Regions from separate parts of the Streptomyces sp. NPDC090106 genome, predicted to be linked through region 1. Evidence: riboswitches for the same ligand, from Rfam matches in the RefSeq annotation. Region 1 holds a riboswitch; each other region holds the start of a gene.
What was found. A riboswitch is a leader RNA that binds a small molecule or an ion and turns the genes downstream of it on or off. The one in region 1 is predicted to bind cyclic di-AMP.
Positions count from the first base shown of each region.

Region 2: another riboswitch for cyclic di-AMP. It lies ahead of ACIPSE_RS41075 (M23 family metallopeptidase); the one in region 1 lies ahead of ACIPSE_RS38320 (transglycosylase family protein).
Region 3: another riboswitch for cyclic di-AMP. It lies ahead of ACIPSE_RS16980 (M23 family metallopeptidase); the one in region 1 lies ahead of ACIPSE_RS38320 (transglycosylase family protein).
Region 4: another riboswitch for cyclic di-AMP. It lies ahead of ACIPSE_RS26180 (peptidoglycan DD-metalloendopeptidase family protein); the one in region 1 lies ahead of ACIPSE_RS38320 (transglycosylase family protein).

Region 1 is NZ_JBIVDS010000015.1:174,291-180,003, reverse strand. It holds gene ACIPSE_RS38330 (septum formation initiator family protein) at 1-47, opposite strand, end outside; gene eno (phosphopyruvate hydratase) at 136-1,422, opposite strand; gene ACIPSE_RS38320 (transglycosylase family protein) at 1,714-2,427, opposite strand; cyclic di-AMP (ydaO/yuaA leader) riboswitch at 2,431-2,600, opposite strand; gene ACIPSE_RS38315 (transglycosylase family protein) at 2,795-3,751, opposite strand; gene ACIPSE_RS38310 (cytochrome P450) at 3,944-5,218, opposite strand; gene ACIPSE_RS38305 (nucleoside triphosphate pyrophosphohydrolase) at 5,370-5,713, opposite strand, start outside.
Region 2 is NZ_JBIVDS010000018.1:41,668-47,380, forward strand. It holds gene ACIPSE_RS41060 (GNAT family N-acetyltransferase) at 1-616, opposite strand, end outside; gene ACIPSE_RS41065 (HPr family phosphocarrier protein) at 814-1,095, shown strand; gene ACIPSE_RS41070 (GntR family transcriptional regulator) at 1,232-1,918, opposite strand; gene ACIPSE_RS41075 (M23 family metallopeptidase) at 2,107-2,880, opposite strand; cyclic di-AMP (ydaO/yuaA leader) riboswitch at 2,893-3,056, opposite strand; gene ACIPSE_RS41080 (M16 family metallopeptidase) at 3,277-4,665, opposite strand; gene ACIPSE_RS41085 (M16 family metallopeptidase) at 4,662-5,713, opposite strand, start outside.
Region 3 is NZ_JBIVDS010000004.1:691,442-697,154, reverse strand. It holds gene trmB (tRNA (guanosine(46)-N7)-methyltransferase TrmB) at 1-127, shown strand, start outside; gene ACIPSE_RS16990 (PrsW family intramembrane metalloprotease) at 138-1,487, shown strand; gene ACIPSE_RS16985 (aldo/keto reductase) at 1,492-2,436, opposite strand; gene ACIPSE_RS16980 (M23 family metallopeptidase) at 2,564-3,628, opposite strand; cyclic di-AMP (ydaO/yuaA leader) riboswitch at 3,640-3,797, opposite strand; gene ACIPSE_RS16975 (PP2C family protein-serine/threonine phosphatase) at 4,044-5,135, opposite strand; tRNA gene ACIPSE_RS16970 (tRNA-Met) at 5,258-5,331, opposite strand; gene ACIPSE_RS16965 (alginate lyase family protein) at 5,399-5,713, opposite strand, start outside.
Region 4 is NZ_JBIVDS010000008.1:243,125-248,837, reverse strand. It holds gene ACIPSE_RS26185 (hypothetical protein) at 1-800, opposite strand, end outside; gene ACIPSE_RS26180 (peptidoglycan DD-metalloendopeptidase family protein) at 1,127-2,128, opposite strand; cyclic di-AMP (ydaO/yuaA leader) riboswitch at 2,133-2,290, opposite strand; gene ACIPSE_RS26175 (alpha-galactosidase) at 2,609-4,681, opposite strand; gene ACIPSE_RS26170 (tyrosine-protein phosphatase) at 4,852-5,649, shown strand; gene ACIPSE_RS26165 (DUF6126 family protein) at 5,678-5,713, opposite strand, start outside.

The DNA.
Region 1 (5,713 bases):
CGGATCCTGGTCGCGGTGGAGAAACGGTCCCGGTCCTTGACGGCCATGTCCCAGTCTCTCCTTCACACACGCGCGTACGTCCCCGCACACGGTACGGGACCGGGTACGGGGACGTACGGACGACTTGACTGAGGCTTAGCCCTTGAAGCGGGGGAAAGCCGAGCGACCGGCGTACACCGCGGCGTCGTCGAGGATCTCCTCGATGCGCAGCAGCTGGTTGTACTTGGCGACGCGCTCGGAGCGGGCCGGGGCGCCGGTCTTGATCTGGCCGCAGTTGGTGGCGACGGCCAGGTCGGCGATGGTGACGTCCTCGGTCTCGCCGGAGCGGTGGGACATCATGCACTTGAAGCCGCTGCGCTGGGCGAGCTCCACGGCGTCCAGGGTCTCGGTGAGCGAGCCGATCTGGTTCACCTTGACGAGCAGCGCGTTGGCGGCGCCGTCGTCGATGCCGCGGGCCAGGCGCTCGGGGTTGGTGACGAAGAGGTCGTCGCCGACGATCTGGACCTTGTCGCCCAGCTTGTCGGTGAGGACCTTCCAGCCGGCCCAGTCGTCCTCGAACAGCGGGTCCTCGATGGAGACGAGCGGGTAGGCCGCCACGAGCTCCTCGTAGTACTCCGTCATCTCGGCGGCGGAGCGGGACTTGCCCTCGAACTGGTAGGTGCCGTCCTTGTAGAACTCGGTGGCGGCGACGTCGAGGGCGAGGGCGACCTGCTCGCCGGGGATGTAACCGGCTTCCTTGATCGCTTCGAGGATGAGGTCCAGCGCGGCGCGGTTGGACTCCAGGTTCGGGGCGAAGCCGCCCTCGTCGCCGAGGCCGGTGGACAGGCCCTTGCTCTTCAGGACCTTCTTGAGGGTGTGGTAGACCTCGGTGCCCCAGCGCAGCGCCTCGGAGAAGGACTCCGCGCCGATCGGGGCGATCATGAACTCCTGGATGTCGACGTTGGAGTCGGCGTGCGACCCACCGTTGAGGATGTTCATCATCGGAACGGGCAGCAGGTGCGCGTTCGGGCCGCCCAGGTAGCGGAAGAGCGGCAGGTCGCTGGCCTCGGAGGCGGCGTGGGCGACGGCCAGGGAGACGCCGAGGATGGCGTTGGCGCCGAGCGAGCCCTTGTTGTCGGTGGCGTCCAGGTCGAACATGGCCTGGTCGATCAGGCGCTGCTCGGTGGCGTCGTAGCCGACGAGCTCCGGGCCGATCTGCTCGATGACGGCGAGGACGGCCTTCTCGACACCCTTGCCCTGGTAGCGGTTCGGGTCGCCGTCACGCAGCTCGATGGCCTCGAAGGCACCGGTGGAGGCGCCGGACGGAACGGCGGCACGACCCGTGCTGCCGTCGTCGAGGCCGACCTCGACCTCGACGGTGGGGTTGCCTCGCGAGTCGAGGATTTCCCGGGCTACGACGACGTCGATGGACGGCACGAGCATCTCCTTCTTGGGATGTGACGCTGTTGGTGCGGGGCCACGTGGGCCTTGCGACTAGAGCCTAACCGGCTCCGGGGCATCGGCCACCGCGTGGACCGACCTGTGGACGAAACCGAGAGTAAATTGTTTCTGAACTGAACAAAGACGGTCACGTGCGCCCGCATGAAAAAACCCCGCTCCGATGCGTACGGGGGAACACGCACCGGAGCGGGGAGCCCGTGGGGACGGGGGGACCCTCACGAGGCCTTCAGTATGAGGACCACGGATGTGAGGGCACTGTGGTTCAGCTGAGGATTACTTCAGATGCAGCTGCTGGCCCGGGTAGATGAAGTCGGCATCGTCGACGATGTCCTCGTTCAGCTTGAACAGCTTCTGCCAGCCGCCCTTGACCTTGTGCTTCTCCGCGATGGAGGAGAGGGTGTCGCCCTTGACGACCTTGTACTCGCCGTCGCCCTTCTTGACCTTCTTGCCGGTCGGGGTGGAGACGGTCTTCTTGGCGGCCTCGCGCTCGGTGGAGCGGGACGCGCTCTGCTGCTCCGTCGACCGAGCGGTGGAACCGCTGTTCGAGGAAGAGGAGGAGGAGCCGGTGCTGCTGGAGCTGCCGCTGGAGGACGAGCTGCTGGAACCGGTGTAGCTCGCGCCGGACAGGCCCACACCACAGCTCGGCCAGGCGCCCTTGCCCTGCGCGGCGAGGACCTTCTCGGCTATCTCGATCTGCTGGGACTTGCTGGCCTGGTCGGCGGTGGAGGCGTAGGCGGTGCCGCCGTACGCGGCCCAGGTGGAGGCCGAGAACTGCAGGCCGCCGTAGTAGCCGTTGCCGGTGTTGATGGACCAGTTGCCGCCGGACTCGCACTGGGCGACGGTGTCCCACTCGGAGGCGGTGGCGGCGGAGGCCGTGCCGGCCGCCATCAGCGGGGCGGCGATGGCGACACCGGTGACGCCGGCGAGCGCGGCGACGCGGGTGGCCTTGGACGGACGACGGTGCTTGCCCTTGCCGGAAAACAGCATGGTGGATCCCCTCACCGACGCCTGCGAGGTGAGCTGTCGGGTTCGGGCCGGTTGAGTTGCCCGGTCGTGCCCCGCTCTCGCGCGGCACGGCTACACCCCAAGCCACCACCGTCGACTGCCCGGTGGGGCACTTACCTTGGGTCCCCCGCTCCTGCCTACGGCGCTTGACGCGACGACTGTTCCCGTACGGCCGCTGGCAGGATTCGGCGTTGCGGCAGCCGGGGCCCGTGGTGACGAGCGGTGATGACCGTAGACACGGGATCCGGCGAATTTCAAAGACGATCAGGGCTTCTGAGACTCATCCCACACTTTCACCAAACCGGACATTCAGCGCGAAGTGTGACGTGAACTCCCGCCCATTCGCGGCCTATTCAGCGGCTTGTCCGATACCGACCACAAGGCTCTGACCGGGAGCGATGGCGCTGGGGTCGGACCCGATGACGCCCTTGTTCAGCGCGTACAGGTGACGCCATCCGCCGTCGAGGCCAAGGGAGTCGGCGATGGAGGCCAGGGTGTCGCCCTCGCGGACGGTGTACGCGCTCTCCTCGGCCTGCGCGCCGCGGTGCTTTCCGGCGATCTTGGTGGTGGCCTCCGAGGAGCCGAGGTCGCTCATGTCGACCAGGCCCGAAGAGCCGCCCTCCTGCCAGGAGTTGTCCGATTCGCCCTCGTTCGCGGGGATCGTGGGCGAGCCGTCCGGCGACTGCGACTGCTCGGAATCCGACGCGGAACTGTCCGACTTGGCGGACTTGTCCGGACTGGCGGAGGTCTCGGGCGAGGCGGAGGCGTCGGCGTCCTCGTCGGCCGAGGCGCCGGAGTCCGGGGACCCCGTGGAGTTCGACAGACCGGAGGAACCGGAGGAACTGGATGAGTCGGATGAATCAGAGGATTCGGACTCGTCGGCCGAGGGGGAGCCGCTCGCCACACCGGTGTCGACATCGGCGGTGGCGTCGTCGTGGCCGAGGCCGTTGAGCAGCCCGCAGGCGCCCCAGGCCCCGACGCCCTGGTCCGCGAGGACCTTCTCGGCGACGGCGATCTGCTGGTTGCGGCTGGCCAGGTCGGCGCTCGGGGCGTAGTCGAGGCCGCCGTACTCCTCCCAGTCCTCCTGGGACAGGTTCAGCCCGCCGTACTCGCCGTCGCCGTCGTTGGCGCTCCAGGAGCCGTCCGTCTCGCACTGGGCCACCTGGTCCCAGGTGGATCCGTCGGCCGCGCTCGCGGCGCCCGCGCCGAGCAGGGGGATCGCGATGGCGGAGCCCGTCACACCGGCCGCGACGAGGAGCGCCGGAGCCTGACGGGGGCGACGGTGACGACCGTTCCCGGAGAGCATGCGGGGGCCTTTCACGAGACAGCGGTGATCCGCGCGACGAGTGGGACTCGACGCCGCGCTGATCCGTGAACGTATAGGCATTCGATCACTTGTCACAAGTTAATGCCGCGAGGATCACGTGAAGATCACAGAGTTGAGGGTGTGTCATGTTTGCAAAGGCCGGTTCCACTGCCCGAGTTGGCCCGAAACGGCCTACGGGTTCGGACCGCGGGTCGGCGTGAACTCCACCGGCAACGTCCGCAGCCCGCGCATGATGAGACCTCCGCGCCACCTCAAATCGGCCGAATCCACCGCGAGTCGGAGGTCGGGGAGCCGGGTCAGGAGGGTGGCGAGCGCCGTCTGCCCCTCCAGCCGGGCCAGCGGGGCGCCGAGGCAGTAGTGGATGCCGTGCCCGTAGCCGAGGTGCTGATTGTCACGGCGGGACAGGTCGAGGGTGTCGGGCTCGGCGAACCGCTCAGGGTCCCGGTCCGCCGCCGCGAGGACGACGAGCACGGGGTCTCCGGGGGCGATCCGCTGCCCGCCGACGGTGAGCGGCTCGGTCGCGAAGCGCCAGGTCGCCAGCTCCACGGGGCCGTCGTAGCGCAGGAGTTCCTCGACGCCGGTCTCCAGCAGCGCGTTCTCGCCCGCGGCCAGCGAATCCTGGAGGCGGGCACGCTGGCCGGGGTGGGTGAGCAGGGCGTAGGTGCCGTTGCCGATGAGGTTGACGGTCGTCTCGAAGCCCGCGAACAACAGGATGAACGCCATCGCGGCGGCCTCGTTCTCGGTGAGGTGCTCACCGTGGTCGGAGGCGCGGATGAGACCCGAGATGAGGTCCTCGCCGGGGGCGGGTTCGGCCGGCAGGGCCTCACGCTTGCGGTGGATCAGCTCCAGCAGATAGCCGCGCATCTTCTTCACCGACCGCGCGACCCCGCCCCGGGGCCCGCCACCGTGCCGGATCATCATCCCCGCCCAGTCGCGGAAGTCGTCCTGGTCCTCGCGGGGGACGCCGAGCAGGTCGCAGATGGCGTAGATGGGGAGCGGGAACGCGAAGTCGTGGATGAGGTCGGCGCTCCCCTCCCGGGCGAAGCGGTCGATCAGCTGATCCGTCAGTTCCTGGACCCGCGGCGCGAACTCGGCGACCCGGCGCGGGGTGAACGCCTTGCTCACCAGGCGGCGCAGCCGGGTGTGGTCCGGCGGGTCGATGTTGAGCAGATGGGTCATCAGCTCCGCCTTGCGCTCCCCCGGGATCCCCGTCTTGCCCTTGGCGTGCGCGGGCTCGTCGTGGTGCGCGGGGTTCTTGCTGAGCCGCTGGTCGGCGAGCGCCTGCTTGGCGTCGGCGTACCGCGTGACCAGCCAGGCCTCCACCCCGCTCGGCAGCCTCGTCCGGTGCACGGGCGCGTGCTCGCGGAGCCAGGCGTAGGCGGGGTAGGGGTCGGTGGCGAACTCCCAGGTGAAGAGTTCGGGGGCGGTGGGGGTGCCGGCGGCGATTCCCTCGGTGGCGGGGGTGCCGGGCGCGGTCGCCTCGGCGGGGGCGGTGGGCTCGGCGGGTGCGGTCGCCTCGGCAGTGGTGGCGTCGGCAGTGGTGGTGTCGGTGGGCTCGGCGGGGGGCTGGTGGGTCACCCGGCGACGTTATCCCGGGCTAGGCGGTGTGCCCCTCGGCGGCCAGGACGGCGTCACGGTAGGCGCGGGCCGCGCTGCGCAGGGCCGCCTCCGGGTCGACGCCGGCCTCTTCCGCTCGCACGGCGAGCGCGAGCAGGTCGTAGCCGATGCCGTGCGCGCCGGGCAGCGGGACGTCGAGGCCCGCCGTGCGTACCCGGGAGGACAGCTTCGCGGCGAGGGCGAGAGCGGGCTGGCCCAGCGGGATGCCCTCGGTGACGGAGGTGCGGCGCTTCTCCACGGCCTTGGTGCGCAGCCAGTGCTCCTTGACCTCCTCGGGGGTGGTGGCGGTGGCGTCGCCGAAGACGTGCGGATGGCGGTGGATCA
Region 2 (5,713 bases), on a different contig from region 1:
GCACGGACCGCCCCTCGGCGCGCTGTTCGCGCGCGTACTGGACCGCGAGGGAACGGTCGGTGGGTTCGAGGCCGAACTCCAGGCGGACCACGCCGTCCTCGAAGCTGCGCTTCTGGGTGTACCCGGCGTCCGTGAAGACCTTGATCATCTTGCTGTTGGCGGGCAGCACCTCGGCGGCGAAACGGCGGATGCCGCGCTCGCGCGCGACGGCACCGATGTGTTCGAGGAGGGCGGAGGCGACACCGCGCCCTTGGTGCGCGTCCTGGACGAGGAAGGCCACCTCGGCCTCGTCGGACCCGGACGCGGGCAGGCCGTCCTTGCCGATGCGGTCGTAGCGTACGGTGGCGATGAACTCGCCGCCGATGGTGGCGGCGAGCCCCACCCGGTCCACGAAGTCGTGGTGCGTGAAGCGGTGGACGTCCTTGGCGGACAGACGCGGGTAGGGCGCGAAGAAGCGGTAGTACTTCGACTCGTCCGAGACCTGCTCGTAGAAGCTGACCAGGCGATCGGCGTCATCGACGGTGATGGGGCGGATCCGCGCGGTGCCGCCGTCGCGCAGCACCACGTCGGCTTCCCAGTGGGCGGGGTACTCGTGCCGGTCCGACGCGGTCTGCATGCGCCCCAGCGTACGGCTCGCGTACGACAGTGGCGCGAGGCAGTCTGTGGAGAAACACAGCGCAGCACCGAGGACGGAAGCCGGACCGAGGCCGCGGTCCGGCGACTCACCCCGGAGGGACGTACGTCGCCCTCCGGAGACACTTCACGTGTGGGAAACTGGTCTAGACAACCCTGAACACCGAAGGGCAGCATCACATGGCTGAGCGCCGCGTCAACGTCGGCTGGGCCGAGGGCCTCCACGCCCGCCCCGCTTCCATCTTCGTCCGGGCCACCACGGCCACCGGTATCCCCGTGACGATCGCCAAGGCCGACGGCAACCCCGTCAACGCGGCCTCCATGCTGGCGGTCCTGGGCCTGGGCGCCCAGGGCGGCGAGGAGATCGTCCTCGCGTCGGACGCCGAGGGCGCGGACGCCGCTCTCGACCGTCTGGCGAAGCTGGTCTCCGAAGGGCTCGAGGAGCTTCCCGAGACCGTCTGAGTACCGCTCGGATAAATCAGCGGAATCAACACCGAGAGGCTCGCCCGAATTATCGGGCGAGCCTCTCGCTTTTCAGCTCCAGGGCAGCAGAAATAATCCCCCGCGAATTATCTCCTCTTTGTATACGGTGCCTGTGTTAATGCCGCAGGCTCGACATGTTTACGGGATGTTGCGAGTTCCTCACACGCTCGCCTCCCGGCGGGAAACGGAGTCGGTGCGTCCCTGCCGAGCGCTCGTTGTGCAGGGCCGTGACCGACCGGGCCCGCTCACTGTCGCCGCGCGCCACGGCGTCGACGATCGCGCCGTGCTCGGCCCAGGACTCCACCGGGTCGGCGGGGGCGTCCACGGCGTACATCCAGGAGATCTTGTGCCGCAGCTGGGTCAGCATCGAGGTCAGGGCGGGGCTGCCGGAGGCCTGGGCGAGCGTCTCGTGGAACCAGCCGCCCAGCGAGCGCAGATCGTCGCTGTTGCCCCTCCTGGCCCGCTCCTGACCCAGTCTGACCAGGCCGCGCAGGACCTTCAGATGGGCTTCGGTGCGGCGCTGGGCGGCCCGCGCGGCACCCAGCGGTTCGAGGAGCTGGCGCATCTCCAGGAGGTCGGCGGCCTCCAGCTCGGTCGGTTCGGCGACGCACGCGCCCGCGTGCCTGCGCGTCACGACGAACCCCTCGGCCTCCAGGGTCCGCAGGGCCTCCCGCACGGGGACACGGGAGACGCCGTAGCGGCGGGCGAGGAGTTCCTCGGTGAGCCGGCTGCCGCGCTCGTGGACCCCGGCGACGATGTCGTCCCGGATCGCGGTGCATACCGAGTGCGCCGGAATACGCATGACCGACCTCCGCCTTAATCCCCGTGAAACGTCGATGATTGACGTGTGTTCAGTGACTCTATGGCAATGAGCGGGAATTTCCGACGGGGGGCCGGAATCCATGGATATTTTTTGGACACCGGGGTGACGAAAACGACGAAACCCCGGCTCGGTGGAGCCGGGGTTCCGTGCGGTCGGGCAGCGCTTTCTCAGACGTTCACGCCGTGCGAGCGCAGGTAGGAGACGGGGTCGATGTCCGAGCCGTACTCGGCGGTCGTCCGGGCCTCGAAGTGCAGGTGCGGTCCGGTGACGTTGCCGGTCGCGCCGGACAGGCCGATCTGCTGGCCAGGAGTGACCGTCTGGCCGACCGAGACACCGATGGACGACAGATGCCCGTACTGGGTGTACGTGCCGTCGTTCATCCTGATCACGATGTTGTTGCCGTACGACCCGCCCCAGCCGGCCTCGACGACCGTGCCGGAGCCGACCGCGCGCACGGAGGTGCCGCTGGCCGCGTGGAAGTCGACGCCGGTGTGGCTGCCGGAGGACCAGACGGCGCCGCCCGCCTTGTAGCCGGTCGAGATGTACGAGCCGGCGATCGGGGCGACGAAGGAGTTCAGGCGCTTGCGCTCGGCCGCGCGCGCGGCGCGCTCCTTGGCCTCGCGCTCCTTCTTGGCCGCGGCGGCGGCCTTCTTCCGCGCCTCGGCGGCGGCCTGGGCGCGGGCGGCCTGCTCGGCCTTCTCCTCGGCGGCCTGCTTCTGGGCGGCGGCCTGGGCGCCTATCTGGTCGGCGACGTCGTCGCCGATGCTGACGACCGGGATGATGCCGGTCTGCTCGACCGCGGGCTCCGCGGCGAGGGCCGGGGCGGCGAGGGTGCCGATGACGCCGGTGGTGGCGAGAGCCGCGACACCCGCCGCGCGAACGGTGGTGCGCTGCATCCGGCTCGGGGCACGGTGCTTCCCGGTGGGGCGCGTGAACGCCATGTAAGGGCTGGTCCTTTCCTTCCCTCTCGCCTACCGGGTTAGCTGACGGGTTCGGAGCAGGAAGGTCTCCTACGGACCCCCTCGCGGCTCGCGCGGGCGTCCGATTCACCCCAGGGACTGCGTGGGTCCCCGGCTCCCCTGGCTCGCGCCGTACGGGGACTCGGCGATGACTGTCCGGTGCCGCGGGCGCGGCGCACTGCTCTGACGGACAGCCCGGAAGACGCTAAGCGGGGCGACTTTCGATCCTCAAACGGATCAGGCCGTTTGTCATTCATCCCACAGGGCAAACAGGCGACGGACGTTCAATTCGGACATTTCCAAGGACGGCAAGGAGAGAGGGGCCCTGGTGACCGTCGCGTCACCAGAGCCCCTCCACGCGCGCGTGCCGGTGCGGTGCTACTCCGCCGGCACGACCTTGACCGCGCCGATGCCGAGGGCTTCGACGGGCTCCTTGATGGCCGCCGCGTCGCCGACGAGGATCGTCACGAGACGGTCCACCGGGAACGCGTTGACGGCCGCCGCGGTGGCCTCCACGGTGCCGGTCGCGGCGAGCTGGCGGTACAGGGTGGCCTGGTAGTCGTCGGGCAGGTACTGCTCGACCTGGTCGGCCAGGGTGCTCGCCACGGCCGCCGCCGTCTCGTACTTCAGCGGGGCCACGCCGACGAGGTTCTGCACGGCGACGTCCCGCTCGGCGTCGGTCAGCCCCTCGGCGGCCAGCGTGCGCAGGACCTTCCACAGGTCGTCCAGGGCCGGACCCGTGTTCGGGGTGTCGACGGAGCCGCTGATGGCGAGCATCGCGGCGCCGCTGCCGTCGGGCGCGGAGCGCAGCACCTGGCCGAACGACCGCACGCCGTAGGTGTAGCCCTTCTCCTCGCGCAGGACGCGGTCCAGACGGGAGGTGAGGGTGCCGCCGAGGCAGTACGTGCCGAGGACCTGCGCGGCCCACACGCGATCGTGCCGGTCGGCGCCGATACGGCCGATCAGCACCTGCGTCTGGACGGCGCCGGGCCGGTCCACGATCACGACGCGGCCGGTGTCGTCGGCGGTGACCGGCGGGACCGGGCGGAGCTCGGCGCTGGAGCCCGTCCAGGCGCCCAGGGTGTCGCCGAGCAGCGCGTCGAGGTCGATGCCGGTGAGGTCGCCGACGACCACGGCGGTCGCCGTCGCGGGGCGTACGTGGCGCTCGTAGAAGGCGCGGACCGCGGCGGCGTCGATCTTCTCGACGGTGTCCTCGGTGCCCTGGCGGGGGCGGGACATGCGCGCGGTCGCCGGGAACAGCTCCCGGGAGAGCTCCTTGGCGGCCCGCCGGGACGGGTTCGCCGTCTCGTGCGGGATCTCGTCGAGGCGGTTGCGGACCAGCCGCTCGATCTCGCCGTCGGCGAACGCGGGCGCGCGCAGGGCGTCGGCGAGCAGACCGAGCGCCTTGGCTAGGCGGGAGGCGGGGACCTCCAGACTGAGGCGGACGCCGGAGTGGTCGGCGTGCGCGTCGAGCGTGGCGCCGCAGCGCTCCAGCTCGGCGGCGAACTCCTCGGCGGAGTGCTTGTCGGTGCCCTCGGAGAAGGCCCGCGCCATGATCGTGGCGACACCGTCGAAGCCGGCCGGTTCGGCGTCCAGGGGCGCGTCGAGGAGCACCTCGACGGCGACGACCTGCTGGCCGGGGCGGTGGCAGCGCAGCAGGGTCAGGCCGTTGCCGAGCGCGCCGCGCTCGGGCGCCGGGAACGCCCACACCTTGGGCTCGCCCGCCTGGGGCCGGGGGTGGAACTCCATCGCGGCGAGCTCGGTCACTTGGCCGCCTCCTCGTTGTCGTCGCCGGCTTCGACCGTGGCCTCGGCCGCGGGGTCTTCGGGGGGATCGGCGTCCTCGGAGGTCTGTCCGGGGACCGGCTCGTAGACGAGCACCGCGCGGTTGTCGGGACGCAGGCGGGCCGCCGCGACCTCCTGGACCTCCTGCGCGGTGACGTCCAGGACGCGGTTCACGGCCGTCAGGGCGAGCTGCGGGTCGCCGAACAGGACGGCGTAGCGGCACAGTTCGTCGGCGCGGCCCGCCACGGTGCCGAGCCGGTCCAGCCACTCGCGCTCCAACTGGGCCTGGGCGCGCTCCATTTCCTCGGCCGTGGGGCCCTGCTCGGCGAACCGGGCGAGCTCCTCGTCGATGGCGGCCTCGATGACCGGCACCTCGACGTCACCGGACGTCTTGACGTCCAGCCAGCCCAGCGACGGCGCCCCGGCGAGCCGCAGCAGGCCGAAGCCGGCCGCCACCGCCGTACGGTCGCGCCGCACCAGCCGGTTGTAGAGCCGCGAGGACTCGCCGCCGCCGAGGACGGTGAGCGCCAGGTCGGTGGCGTCGGCCTCGCGCGTGCCGTCGTGCGGGAGCCGGTAGGCGGCCATCAACGCGCGCGCGGGGACCTCCTCTTCGACGACCTCCCGCAGCTGCGCGCCCATCACGTCGGGCAGCGAGCCGTCGCGCGGGGCGGGCTTGCCGTCGTGCGACGGGATGGAGCCGAAGTACTTCTCGACCCAGGCGAGCGTCTGCTCGGGGTCGATGTCGCCGACCACGGACAGCACCGCGTTGTTGGGCGCGTAGTAGGTGCGGAAGAACGCGCGCGCGTCCTCCAGCGTCGCCGCGTCCAGGTCGGCCATGGAGCCGATCGGCGTGTGGTGGTAGGGGTGGCCCTCCGGGTAGGCGAGGGCGGTCAGCTTCTCGAAGGCGGTGCCGTACGGGACGTTGTCGTACCGCTGGCGGCGCTCGTTCTTGACGACGTCGCGCTGGTTTTCCATCGACTCGTCGTCCAGGGCGGCGAGCAGGGAGCCCATGCGGTCCGCCTCCAGCCAGA
Region 3 (5,713 bases), on a different contig from region 1:
CGGTTTCGCGCCACGTCCCGGCCACCGGCCGCTGACCCGTTTCGAAGGCCAGGGACTGGACAAGGGTCATGTCGTGAACGACCTGTTGTTCCGTCGCGTACAGCGGGGACAACCCCTCGCTCGTTAGGGTCGATGCCGTGACCGCCCTTCCGCCGTATCCGCCGCACCCCACCGGTCCCCCCGGCGGTGCCGCGCCACGGCGTGCGCACTGGTGGCAGCGCGGATGGGTGCGCTACGGCGCGCTCATCACCCTGCTCGCCCTGTCCGGGCTGGTCATCCTCGCCCTCGTGCGCGAACAGACCGGCACGGAGGGCTTCCTGGTCGGGCTCGGGCTGGCGATCCTGCCCGTGCCGCTGCTGATAGCCGCGTTCCGCTGGCTGGACCGGGTCGAGCCGGGCCCCTGGCGCAACACCCTGTTCGCGTTCTCCTGGGGCGCCTGCGCGGCGGCGCTGATAGCGATCGTCGCCAACAGCTTCGCGACCCGCTGGATAGCGACGGCGACCGCGGACCCGTCCGGCGCGGACACCCTGGGCGCGACGGTCATAGCCCCGGTCGTCGAGGAGTCGGCGAAGGCCGCGGCGGTCCTGCTGCTCTTCCTCTTCCGCAGACGGGACTTCACCGGGATCGTCGACGGGGTGGTGATCGCCGGGGTCACCGCGACCGGCTTCGCGTTCACCGAGAACATCCTCTACCTCGGTACCGCGTTCGGCACCGACCAGCTCACCGGCGACAGCGGCATCGCCTCCGTCACCGCCGCCACGTTCTTCGTGCGCGTGATCATGTCCCCGTTCGCGCACCCCCTGTTCACGGTGCTGACCGGCATCGGCTTCGGCATCGCGGCGCTGTCCGCGGACCGCCACCACATCCGCCGCGTCCTGTTCCCGCTGTCCGGGCTGCTGCTCGCGATGGGCATGCACGCCCTGTGGAACGGCTCCTCGGCGTTCGGCGAGTTCGGCTTCTTCGCCGTGTACGCAGCCTTCATGGTCCCGGCGTTCGGCCTGCTGACCTGGCTCGTCGTGTGGACCCGCCAGCGCGAGCTGCGCACCGTCCGCGAGGAACTCCCCGCCTACGCCGTCGCCGGCTGGCTCATCCCCGCCGAACCCTTCGCGCTCGGCTCCATGCGCGCCCGCCGGATCGCCCGCCAGTACGCCAAGCTGCACGCGGGCCGCTCCGCCGCCCGCGCGGTCGCCGAGTACGAGGCGTACGCGACCTCGCTGGCGTTCCTGCGCCACCGGGGCCGTCACGGCCGCGCCGGCGCCGACTTCGTCGTACGGGAGCGGGAGCTGCTGCAGCAGCTGTGGGCCCGGCGGGACGCGGCCCGGCCCGCGCTGGACCACGCCGCCCGGATGACGGCCCCGCCGGTACCGGTGGCCGCGCCCCCGTGGCCGATCCCCGGGGTGTACGGCCAGGGGTACGGCCACGGGCAGGCCTACGGGTACGGGCAGCCGGCGGGACCGCACCCGTCGTACAACCCGTACCGCTCCTAGGGGGTCAGGCCGACGCCTCGGTGAGGCGGGCGAGTTCCGCGTCCGTCAGGGTCAGGTCCGCCAGCTTCAGCAGCGCGGGGAGCTGGTCGACGGTGCGGGCGGAGGCGATGGGCGCGGCGACCGTGGGGCGGGCGGCGAGCCAGGCGAGGGCGACCGTCGCGACCGGTACGAGGTGGGCCTCGGCGATGTCGTCGAGGGCGGCGAGGACGCTGCGGCCCCGCTCGGTGTCCAGGTGCTTGGCGGCGCCGGCGGCGCGCGGGCTGTCGACGGTGGCCTCCGGGCGGTACTTGCCGGTGAGGAAGCCCGCGGCGAGCGCGTAGTACGGCACCGCGGCGAGGCCCCAGCGCTCGGCCGTGTCCTGGAGCTCACCCTCGTAGGTGTCCCGGGAGACCAGGTTGTAGTGGGGCTGGAGGGCCACATAGCGGGCCAGTCCCTCGCGCTCGGAGAAGCGCAGCGAGGCGTCCAGGCGCTCGGGGGAGATGTTGGAGGCGGCGATGTGCCGGACCTTGCCCGCCTTCACCAGCTCGTCCAGCGCGCCGACGATCTCCTCGACCGGCACCTCGGGCTTGTCGAAGTGGGTGTAGTAGAGGTCGATGTGGTCCACGCCGAGGCGGGCCAGGGAGGCGTCGGCCGCCGCCTTGATGTTGGCGGCCGTCAGCCCCTGGAACCGCGGGTGCTGGCTGACCTTCGTGGCGATCACCACGTCGTCGCGGTTGCCGCGGGCCTTGAGCCACTTGCCGATGACGGTCTCGGACTCCCCGCCCGAGTTGCCGGCCACCCACGCCGAGTAGGAGTCGGCCGTGTCGACGAAGTTGCCGCCCGCGGCGGTGTACGCGTCGAGGACGGCGAAGGACTGCGCCTCGTCGGCGGTCCAGCCGAAGACGTTGCCGCCCAGGGAGAGCGGGAAAACCTCAAGGTCGGACGTGCCCAGCTTGCGAAGAGAAGTCATGGACAGTGACAACCCCGGTGGCGAAGGACCCTATTCCGGCCCGTCGGCAAAGGCGCGCAAAAACCGGCAGCCCTGACGTCGGGGGGTGAGCGTCAGGACTGCCGGACATCTCCGGAGGAGCGACGGATCAGGGGGTCAGGCCCTTGCTCTGCAGCCAGGCCATCGGGTCGATGCCGGTCTCGGCGCCGCCGGGGTGGACCTCCAGGTGGAGGTGGGCGCCGGTCACGTTGCCCGTCGCGCCCACGCGGCCGATGACGTCACCGGTGGCGACCTTCTGGCCGACGCTGACGCTGATCGAGGACTGGTGGCAGAACCACAGCTCGGTGCCGTCGTCGAGGGTGAGGATCGTGCGGTAGCCGTAGGAGCCGGCCCAGCCGGCCTCCGTGATCGTCCCGGAGTGCACGGCCTTGATGAGGGTGCCCGTGGGAGCGGCGAAGTCGAGGCCCGTGTGGTACCCGGAGGACCAGAGCGAACCGGCCTGACCGAAGGTCGAGGTGATCGTGTACGACGAGGTCGGCAGCGTGTACTGCTTGGCGAGCTCGGCGAGACGCTTGGCCTCGGCCTCCTCGGCGGCCTTCTTCTCGGCGGCCTTCTTCGCGTCGGCGGCCTCTTCCGCGGCCTCCTTGGCGGCGGCGGCCTCGGCCTTGGCGACCTGGTCGGCAGCGGCGGTCTGGACCGCGAGCTGCTCCTTGTTGTCGACCTGGTTCTGCTGGCTCTCGGCCTGGGCCATGATCCGGTTGCGCAGCGACTCGCCGGCGCCGGAGGTGGAGTCCTCGTCGTACCCGGCGGCCGTGACCGTGGGCGCGGCCGTCGCCGTGGCCGACTTGGCCAGGTCGCTGAGCGGGGTGGTGGAGCCCTCGGGCTCCTCGTCGCCGCCGGAGATGAAGGACGGCACGACGTCGGGCATGGAGATGGAGACCGGCGGCTTGCCGGTGTTGGCGCTGGCCATGCCGGCCCCGCCGACGGCGGCTATGACACCGACGCCCAGAACCGTGGAGCTGCGCGCGAAGCCGTTGCTGCGCTGCTTGGCGACCCGGTGCTTGCCGCGTACCGGACGGACGGACTCCTCGGTGGGATTCCAGACCTCCTGCGGGCCCTCGTCGTGGTGGTAACTGCCGTAACCGAAAACGTCGCTCTCGGAGCGCTGGCTCGGCATGTACGGGGCCTCGGGGGCAGGCCTGTTCGACGCCACGTGGGCGTACTCCTTTCCTTCCTTCTCGCCTACCGGGTTAGCTGACGGGTTCGGAGCAGGAAGGTCTCCTACGCGCGTATAACCGCCGTGCTGCCACGGCGACTTACGAGCGATTCACCCCAAGGTGGTGGTTCCCCGGTTCCCTCGCGGGATTCGGCGCGTGCGCACGGAGCCGACTCTTGTGACGGCTGGGACGACCGCGCTGCGTTATCGAACGTTAATAGACCCGGGCCCCGTATTCCAAGCCGTTCCCGTTGATCGTTAACGTTTTTCCGCTGGACGTAGGGGTCATGGACGGTGAAAAACGGGCGAGTTGACCGCGCCTCAGTGATCTCACAGGTATTGACGGTATGTCAGTTGTTATGCGGAGGGCGCTCGCCCGATCACCCCCCGTAGCAACGGCTGCGCGAGGGCCTCAGGGCCGCCGTACGGCGAGCAGCGCCATGTCGTCGGTCGTCGCTCCCCCGGTGTGCCGGCGCACCTCCGCGGCGAGCGCGCCGAGCAGGGCGCCGGGGTCGCGGAAGACCCGGCCGGTGAGCCAGGACCGGGGGTCGTAGAACTCGCCGTGGCGGTCCCGGGCCTCGGAGAGCCCGTCGGTGTACAGCAGCAGGGTGGCGCCGCCGGGGAAGCCGGTCTCGTCCGCGCGGTCGGGCCGGCCGCCGAGGTCGCCCATGCCGAGCGGCAGTGCGGCCTCGGTGGGACGCAGGACGCGCACGGTGCCGTCCGGGCCGAGCAGCAGCGGCGGCGGGTGGCCGCGGTTGACGATCCGCACGGTCCCGTCGCCGTGCGGGAGTTCGGCGAGCACGGCGGTGGTGAACCCCTCGGCGGCGTCGAACCCCTCGCGCCGGCCGCCCTCGCGGGCCAGCGCCCGCTCCAGCCGCCCCGCGACCGCCTCCAGGGTGGCCTCCTGCTCGGCGGCCTCCCGGAACGCCCCGATGACGACGGCGACGGCGGCCACCGCGCCCATCCCCTTGCCCCGCACGTCCCCCACGACCAGCCGCACCCCGTAGGGGCTGTCCTGGACGGCGTACAGGTCCCCGCCGATGAACGCGTCCCGCTGCGCCGCCTCGTACCGCACGGCGACGTCGTAGCCGCCGGTCCGCTCCCCGGGCACCGGCAGGACCGCCCGCTGGGCCGCCTCGGCGATCACCCGCTGGGAGGCGAGCAGCCGGTCGCCGCGGCGCAGGACCTGGCTGAGGACGACGGCGAGCACGGCGACGGTGAACACGGTGAGCGTCTCGGTGAGGGTGTCCGGGTCGACGCCGTCGCCGAAGCGCACGTGCACGGCGTAGGTGGCGGCGAGGGAGGCGGCCCCGATGACGGCGGTGCCGGTCAGCGAGTAGACGGGGGCGGCGACCAGCGGGGCGGCGGTGAAGAAGGGGATCGCGGTGAAATCCCGCGGGGTGAGCACGTCGTAGGGGATGCCGGCGACGATCAGCAGGACCGGGAGCAGGCGTACGGCTAAGACGCGCCGCCCTTCCGCCGCCCTCGCCGCCGTCTCCGCCACGGGTCCAGATTTCCCGGAGCGGGGCCGGGCGGCGAGCGGTGTGGACCGACCGGGCGAAACCGGGGGCCGCAAAACACTCAGGGCCGGAAGTCATCGGATGACTTCCGGCCCTGAGCCGTGAGTAGCGGGGACAGGATTTGAACCTGCGACCTCTGGGTTATGAGCCCAGCGAGCTACCGAGCTGCTCCACCCCGCGTCGGTGAGACCAACCTTACCCCATTCCCGGAGTGCTCGTCGCACACATTCCTGACCTGCGGTTCTCCTCAGTCGGTGGGGTTGTTCGCGTGGGTGAGGGTCTCCCAGGAGACGAAGAGATCGTCGGTTCCGGCGGGGCGGTTCTCCTCGGCGAGCTTGTGGGCGGCGGGGACGGAGAGGCCGAGCCGGCCCTCCAGGTGGTTGAGGGCGACCTCCAGGTCCGGTCCCATGTTCCGGTCGACCTTCCCGCCGCACAGCCACGCGGGCGCGGACTCGCCGGACTGGTAGCGGGCGTGGAAGTCGAGGGTGTCGGCCAGCCGGTCCTTGACCTCGCCGTACAGGTCGACGCCCTGGTGCCAGGCGGTCTCGGCGATGTGCGCGGT
Region 4 (5,713 bases), on a different contig from region 1:
ACGACGGACACGAACTGGTCGGCGGGCGAGTCTGCGGTGACCTGCGAGCCGTCCGCGAAGGTGGTCCCGGCGGCCGTGTGCGTGAGCACCTCGGCCCGGCCGTCGCCGTCCAGGTCGAACACGGTGACGTTGTCGTCGTTGCGGTAGCCGCCGATGGCCGTGGAGCCGCTGATCGCCGCGGGCGCCGGGTCGTTGGCGCCGTTCCCGCCCACCTGCGTGTACGAGCCGGGCCCCTGGTCGACGCGCCACAGCCGCCGGCCGGTCAGCGTGTACGCCTCCAGCAGGTCGGGCCTGTCTCGGGTCCCGGACAGGCGGCTCACGACGAGTTCGTACCGTCCGTCGCCGTCGAGATCGCCGGGCCAGGCGTGCTGCACGGTGTAGCCGTCGGCGGCGGCGAGCGGGATCTCGGCGTACCCCTGCGCGAAGTCCAGCGCGGCCGAACCGGGCCCGCTCTCCTTGCCGTTGACGACGGCGCGCACGGTGTAGGTGCCGGCGCCGGGCGTGTCGTCCTGGTAGGTCGTGGACCGGGTGACGGGGGCGCGGTTGAGGCGTCGGCCGTTCTTGTACACGTTGAAGGCGATGGCGTCGCCGTACCGGGCGTACTCGGTGCCGAGCAGACGCCAGCTGAGGAAACGGCCGTCACCGGACGGCACGGCGACCAGGCCGCGGTCGAGGTCCTCCACGGTCCGCCGGGGCCGGTCCTCCTGCGCGGCATGCCCGGCGGGCGCGGAGAACAGCCCGGCCAGCAGGGCCGTCGCGGCTATGGCGACGGTTCTTCGACGGCGCGAACGGGTGTGCACGGGTGCTCCTTTGCGAGAGGGGCGACACCACCGGGGAAAGCGCTTGCCCCCCGATGTCGCCCTCACTCTCGCCCCACCCTCCCGCCCCTGTCGACGCCTTGGACCCCCGCGCCACAAGACCGCAATCGAGCGATCATGAACGAGCAACGCCCGTGCCGGGGAACGCCCTTGAGGAGCGGCGCCTTTGACGAGTGGCTCCTTTGACGAGGAGCACCCGCGCCGACGGACACCGAAGGCCGGACCCGGGGATCTGGGTCCGGCCTTCGGTGGCACAGGGGGGAGGCGTCCGGGGGACCGGGGTCCGAGGGAGGCGCCGACGGGAGCCGTCAGCCGACGGCGACGCCCTTCGCGCGGAGGTAGGCGACCGGGTCCACGTCCGAGCCGTAGTCCGGCGTGGTGCGGATCTCGAAGTGGAGGTGGGGCCCGGTCACGTTGCCGGTCGCGCCGGAGAGGCCGACCTGCTGGCCCGCGGTGACGCTCTGGCCCGCGGAGACGGAGAGGGAGGAGAGGTGGGCGTACTGGGCGTAGTAGCCGTCGGCCAGCTTGATGACGACCTGGTTGCCGTACGCGCCGCCCCATCCGGCGGAGACGACCGTGCCCGCGCCGACGGCCTTCAGGGTGGTGCCGGTCGGGACGACGAAGTCGACGCCCGTGTGGTAGCCGCTGGACCACATGCTGCCCGCCGTGTGGTAGGCGGTGCCGACGGTCGCGCCGGAGACGGGCAGGACGAAGCCGCTCGACGAGGTGGTGCTCCCGGACGACTCGCTGCTCTGGCTCGCCGTGCCGCCGGACGAGGAGGAGGACGAAGACGACGACGAAGACGACGACGAGGAGGATTCCTTCGCGCTCGTCGACGCGTTGCCGCCGGAGGACTTCGCCGAGCCCGACGACGACTCCGTGCGCGCGGTGGCCTTCTTGCCGATGGAGAGCTTCAGGCCGGGGTGGATCAGCGACGGGTCGGAGCCGACGGCCTCACGGTTGTCCGAGTAGAGTTTCTGCCAGCCACCGCTGACGTTCTGCTCCTCGGCGATCTTCGAGAGGTAGTCGCCGGACCGCACCGAATAGGTGTGCACGGTCGAGGTGTTCGCGGTGCTCGCCGAGTTCGCGGCACTCGTGGAGTTCGCGGCGCTCTTCTTCGCGGTGGCCGTCTTCTGGGCGACCGGAAGACTCTGAACGGGCTTTTCCGAAACGGACTGCGAAGTGGCGGCGTGGGCACCGGACGCGCCCATCAACGGCAGGGCGAGAGCGGCCCCGCCGGTTCCGGCCACGGCGATCGAGCGGGTGAGGCGCTGGGACTTCGGACGGCGGTGCTTACCCTTGGCGGGCATGACGAATTCCTCTCCGGCGCCTACGAGGTGAGCTGTCGGGTGCGGACTGGAGATGTCCGGCCGCAGCGTGTGCGGCTTTACCCCAAGCCTGTTCCGGAGACCGGGACAGGCGTTTCTACCTGTGGGTCCCCCGCTCCTGCCGGGCACGGGTGGGTGTGCGCGGGGTCCGGGCGGCGGCAGGATTAGGCGTTCCGACCGGATCGGTGGCGAACGTAAGCGAGAGAGACGCAAAGGGACAAGTGAGGGTTTCCCGGCGGAATGGATTCCCCTTGATCACCTGTGAATTTCCCGGTCACCCTCCGTATATTCGACACCGCCCGAACACCGCGAACACGCTGCGAACACAGCTGAATTACGTGAACATGACGGGCGACTCACCGTCACGGATATGACGCTGCTCACGTGCCGATTTCACAGCTCCCTTTATTCCAGAGCGAGTTGGAATGAACGATGAGGAAGGCTGCAATTCGGACAGATGGATCAGATACGACGTAGCCGGAGAACCGTCGCATCCAGATCGCCGCGCAGCCCGGTGCGCAGTCCGTGGTGCAGCAGGACGCCCCCGCGGTGGACTTCGCCCGTTTCGCGGCATTCATATGCGGCTGTCGGGTCGAGGCCGCGCAGCCGCAGCGCCGGCACGGTCTCGCCGTAGCTCTGCGCCTGGAGGCAGGCGAGCACGACGGTCTCGTCACCGAGGACGTACTGGACGGCGCTCAGACCGCCCTGGGGAGCCCGGAGGCGGTAGAGGTCGCCGCGCTGCACCAGGGGGCGGATCTCCTTGTAGAGATCGACCCATTCCCGGGCCTCGGCGAGCTCGGCCTCGCTCCACTTCGACAGGTCGCCGCCCACGCCGAGCACGCCCGCCATGGCGCTCACGAACCGGAACCGCAGCGAGCTGACGCGGTCGTTGAGCTGGTGGTTGGGGCTGTCGGTGACCCAGGCGGCCATCACGCGCGCGGGGTGGATCTGGCTGAAGCCGTGCTGGATCGTGAGCCGGTCGAGCGGGTCGGTGTTGTCGGAGGTCCACACCTGGTCGGTGCGGCTCATCACCCCGAGGTCGATCCGGCCGCCGCCGCCCGAGCAGGACTCGAAGGCCACGCCGGGGTGGGCGGCGCGCAGTCGGTCCAACAGGGCGTAGAAGGCGTGCACGTGATCGACCCACAGCCGCTGCGGGTAGGGGTCACCGGGCCAGCCCGCGTCGGTGAAGCTGCGGTTGAAGTCCCACTTGACGTAGTCGATCGGGGCGCTGGAGAGCAGGGTGTCGAGCCGCTGCCAGAGGTACTCCTGGACGTCCTCCCGCGCGAGGTTCAGTACGAGCTGATTGCGAAGTTCCGTCCGCTTTCGACCGTCCTGGTACTGCACCCAGTCGGGGTGCGCGCGGTAGAGGTCGCTGTCGGCGTTGACCATCTCGGGCTCGACCCAGATGCCGAACTGCATCCCGAGGTCGTGCACGGAGTCGGCGAGGGGCTTCAGGCCGTGCGGGAAGCGCTCGGGGTTGGGCGTCCAGTCGCCGAGCCCGGCACGGTCGCTGGTGCGGGCGCCGAACCAGCCGTCGTCGACCACGAACAGTTCGACGCCCATGTCGGCGGCCCGCCGGGCGAGGGCCGCCTGCTGCTCCTCGGAGATGTCGAAGGTGGTCGCCTCCCAGGAGTTGAACAGGACGGGCCGGTCCTGATCGGCCTGCGGGATGACGTGGTCGCGCTGGTAGGCGTGCCAGGTGCGGCTGGCGCCGCCGTGGCCGCCGTCGCTCCACAGTCCGGCGAAGAGGGGTGTCACGAAGGACCGGCCCGGCGCGAGGAGCAGCAGCCCCGACTCGTCGTGGCCGGCGCCGCCGGTGATCTGCACGCGCGCGTCCGGGAGCTGGGCGACGGCGATCCGCCAGGAGCCGGACCAGCCGAGGGCGACGCCGTAGACCTCGCCGTGCTCCTCGGTGGCGTCCGTGTCGAGGGCGACCCAGGGCAGGTGCGGGTGGCCGGTGTGGCCGCGGCGGCTGCCGATGACCTTCTCACCGTAGGTGAGGGGGGTGCGGGTGAGCCGGGACTCGGCGGCCCAGCGGCCGTGCAGCTGGGAGAGCCGCCACTGGTCGCGCTCGGGCAGGGTCCAGGTGGCCGAGTCGGCGCGCAGCAGCTCCAGGTCCTCCGTGCCCTGGTTCTCCAGGGTGACCCAGCGCTCCAGCACGTCGCCGCGCATCCGGTAGTGCAGGGTGATCGCGAGGCCCGCGTCGCGGAAGCGCAGCCGCAGCTCGTCGCCCTCGGTGTCGTACCCCTCGAAGGCCCACTCGGTGCCGCGCCGCTCGGCGGTGCGCACGGACAGGGCGGGGCGGGCGAAGCGGGGGCCGCCCTCGACGGGGTACTCCTCGCGCCCGTCGAGCGGGGACTCGAACGACGACGTCTGCGGGAGCGGCAGGGCCGCGAGGGCCTCGGCGTCGGCGAGGGTGATCGCCGCACCCCAGTGCAGGTGCAGCAGTTCGTCACCCTCGGTGAGATGGACGGCGTACCCGCTGGTGGGGCCGGTCAGGAGCCAGGTACGGCCGGCGGCGGAGATCTCCAGCATCAAATCCTCACAGAGACGAACAGTCATGCACAAGTACGAACATCATCAAGTGCCGCGGGGCCCGTGTGCAACGCCTGTGGACAACTGATTGCCCTGCGAAGCCATGTCGTATCGTCGAGGAGGCGCCCGTCGACGAGCCGCGGCGACGGAGCCGACCGGGAGGAGCCCCCGTGACGCAGCAGATCCCGTCGACCGAGCCGGAGCTGGCCGGAGTCCGCAACTTCCGTGATGTGGGCGGTCTGCCGACCGAGGACGGCCGGCGGGTGCGGTACGGAGTACTGTTCCGCAGCGGTCATCTGGCACACGCGACCGACACGGACGCCGCGTTCCTGACCTCCCTCGGGCTGCACACGGTCTTCGACTTCCGCAACGCCGCGGACCAGAAGCTGGAGGGCCCGGACGTCGACCTCACGGGCGTGCGCAACGTGAATCTGCCGCTGAGCGACCCGGCGGACGGCGCCGAGTTCTGGAAGATGGTCCGGGACGGCGACATCGAGCAGCTGCGCGGGCTGCTGGGCGACGGCAAGGCGGCGAACCGGATGATCGTGTCGTACCGCACGATCGTCAGGGAGCGCACCGCCGAGCACGCGCGGGTGCTGCACTCGCTCGCCGAGGACAGCGTGCCCGCGCTGATGCACTGCGCGGCGGGCAAGGACCGCGCGGGCCTGTCGATAGCCGTGACACTGCTGGCGCTGGGCGTGGAGCGGGAGGCGATCGTCACCGACTACCTGGAGTCCAACGCCAAGCACCGCCGCTACAAGGTGCGCCGCAGCGGCAGTGACGCCGCCGCGTACTCCCCCGAGGTCATGGAGCTGCTGAGCCCCCTGTTCGACGCGCGCGCCGAGTATCTGGAGGCCGCGTTCGAGACCATCGACGAGACCTGGGGCGGCGTCGACGCCTATCTGGAGCGGGGCCTGGCCGTGACCCCGCCGATCCGGGAGCGGTTGCGCGAGCGGCTCCTCGACTGATCCCGGGCCGGGCGGCGGGCCCGGCGGGTCACTGCCCGGCGCCCACCTCGAACAGCAGATAGAT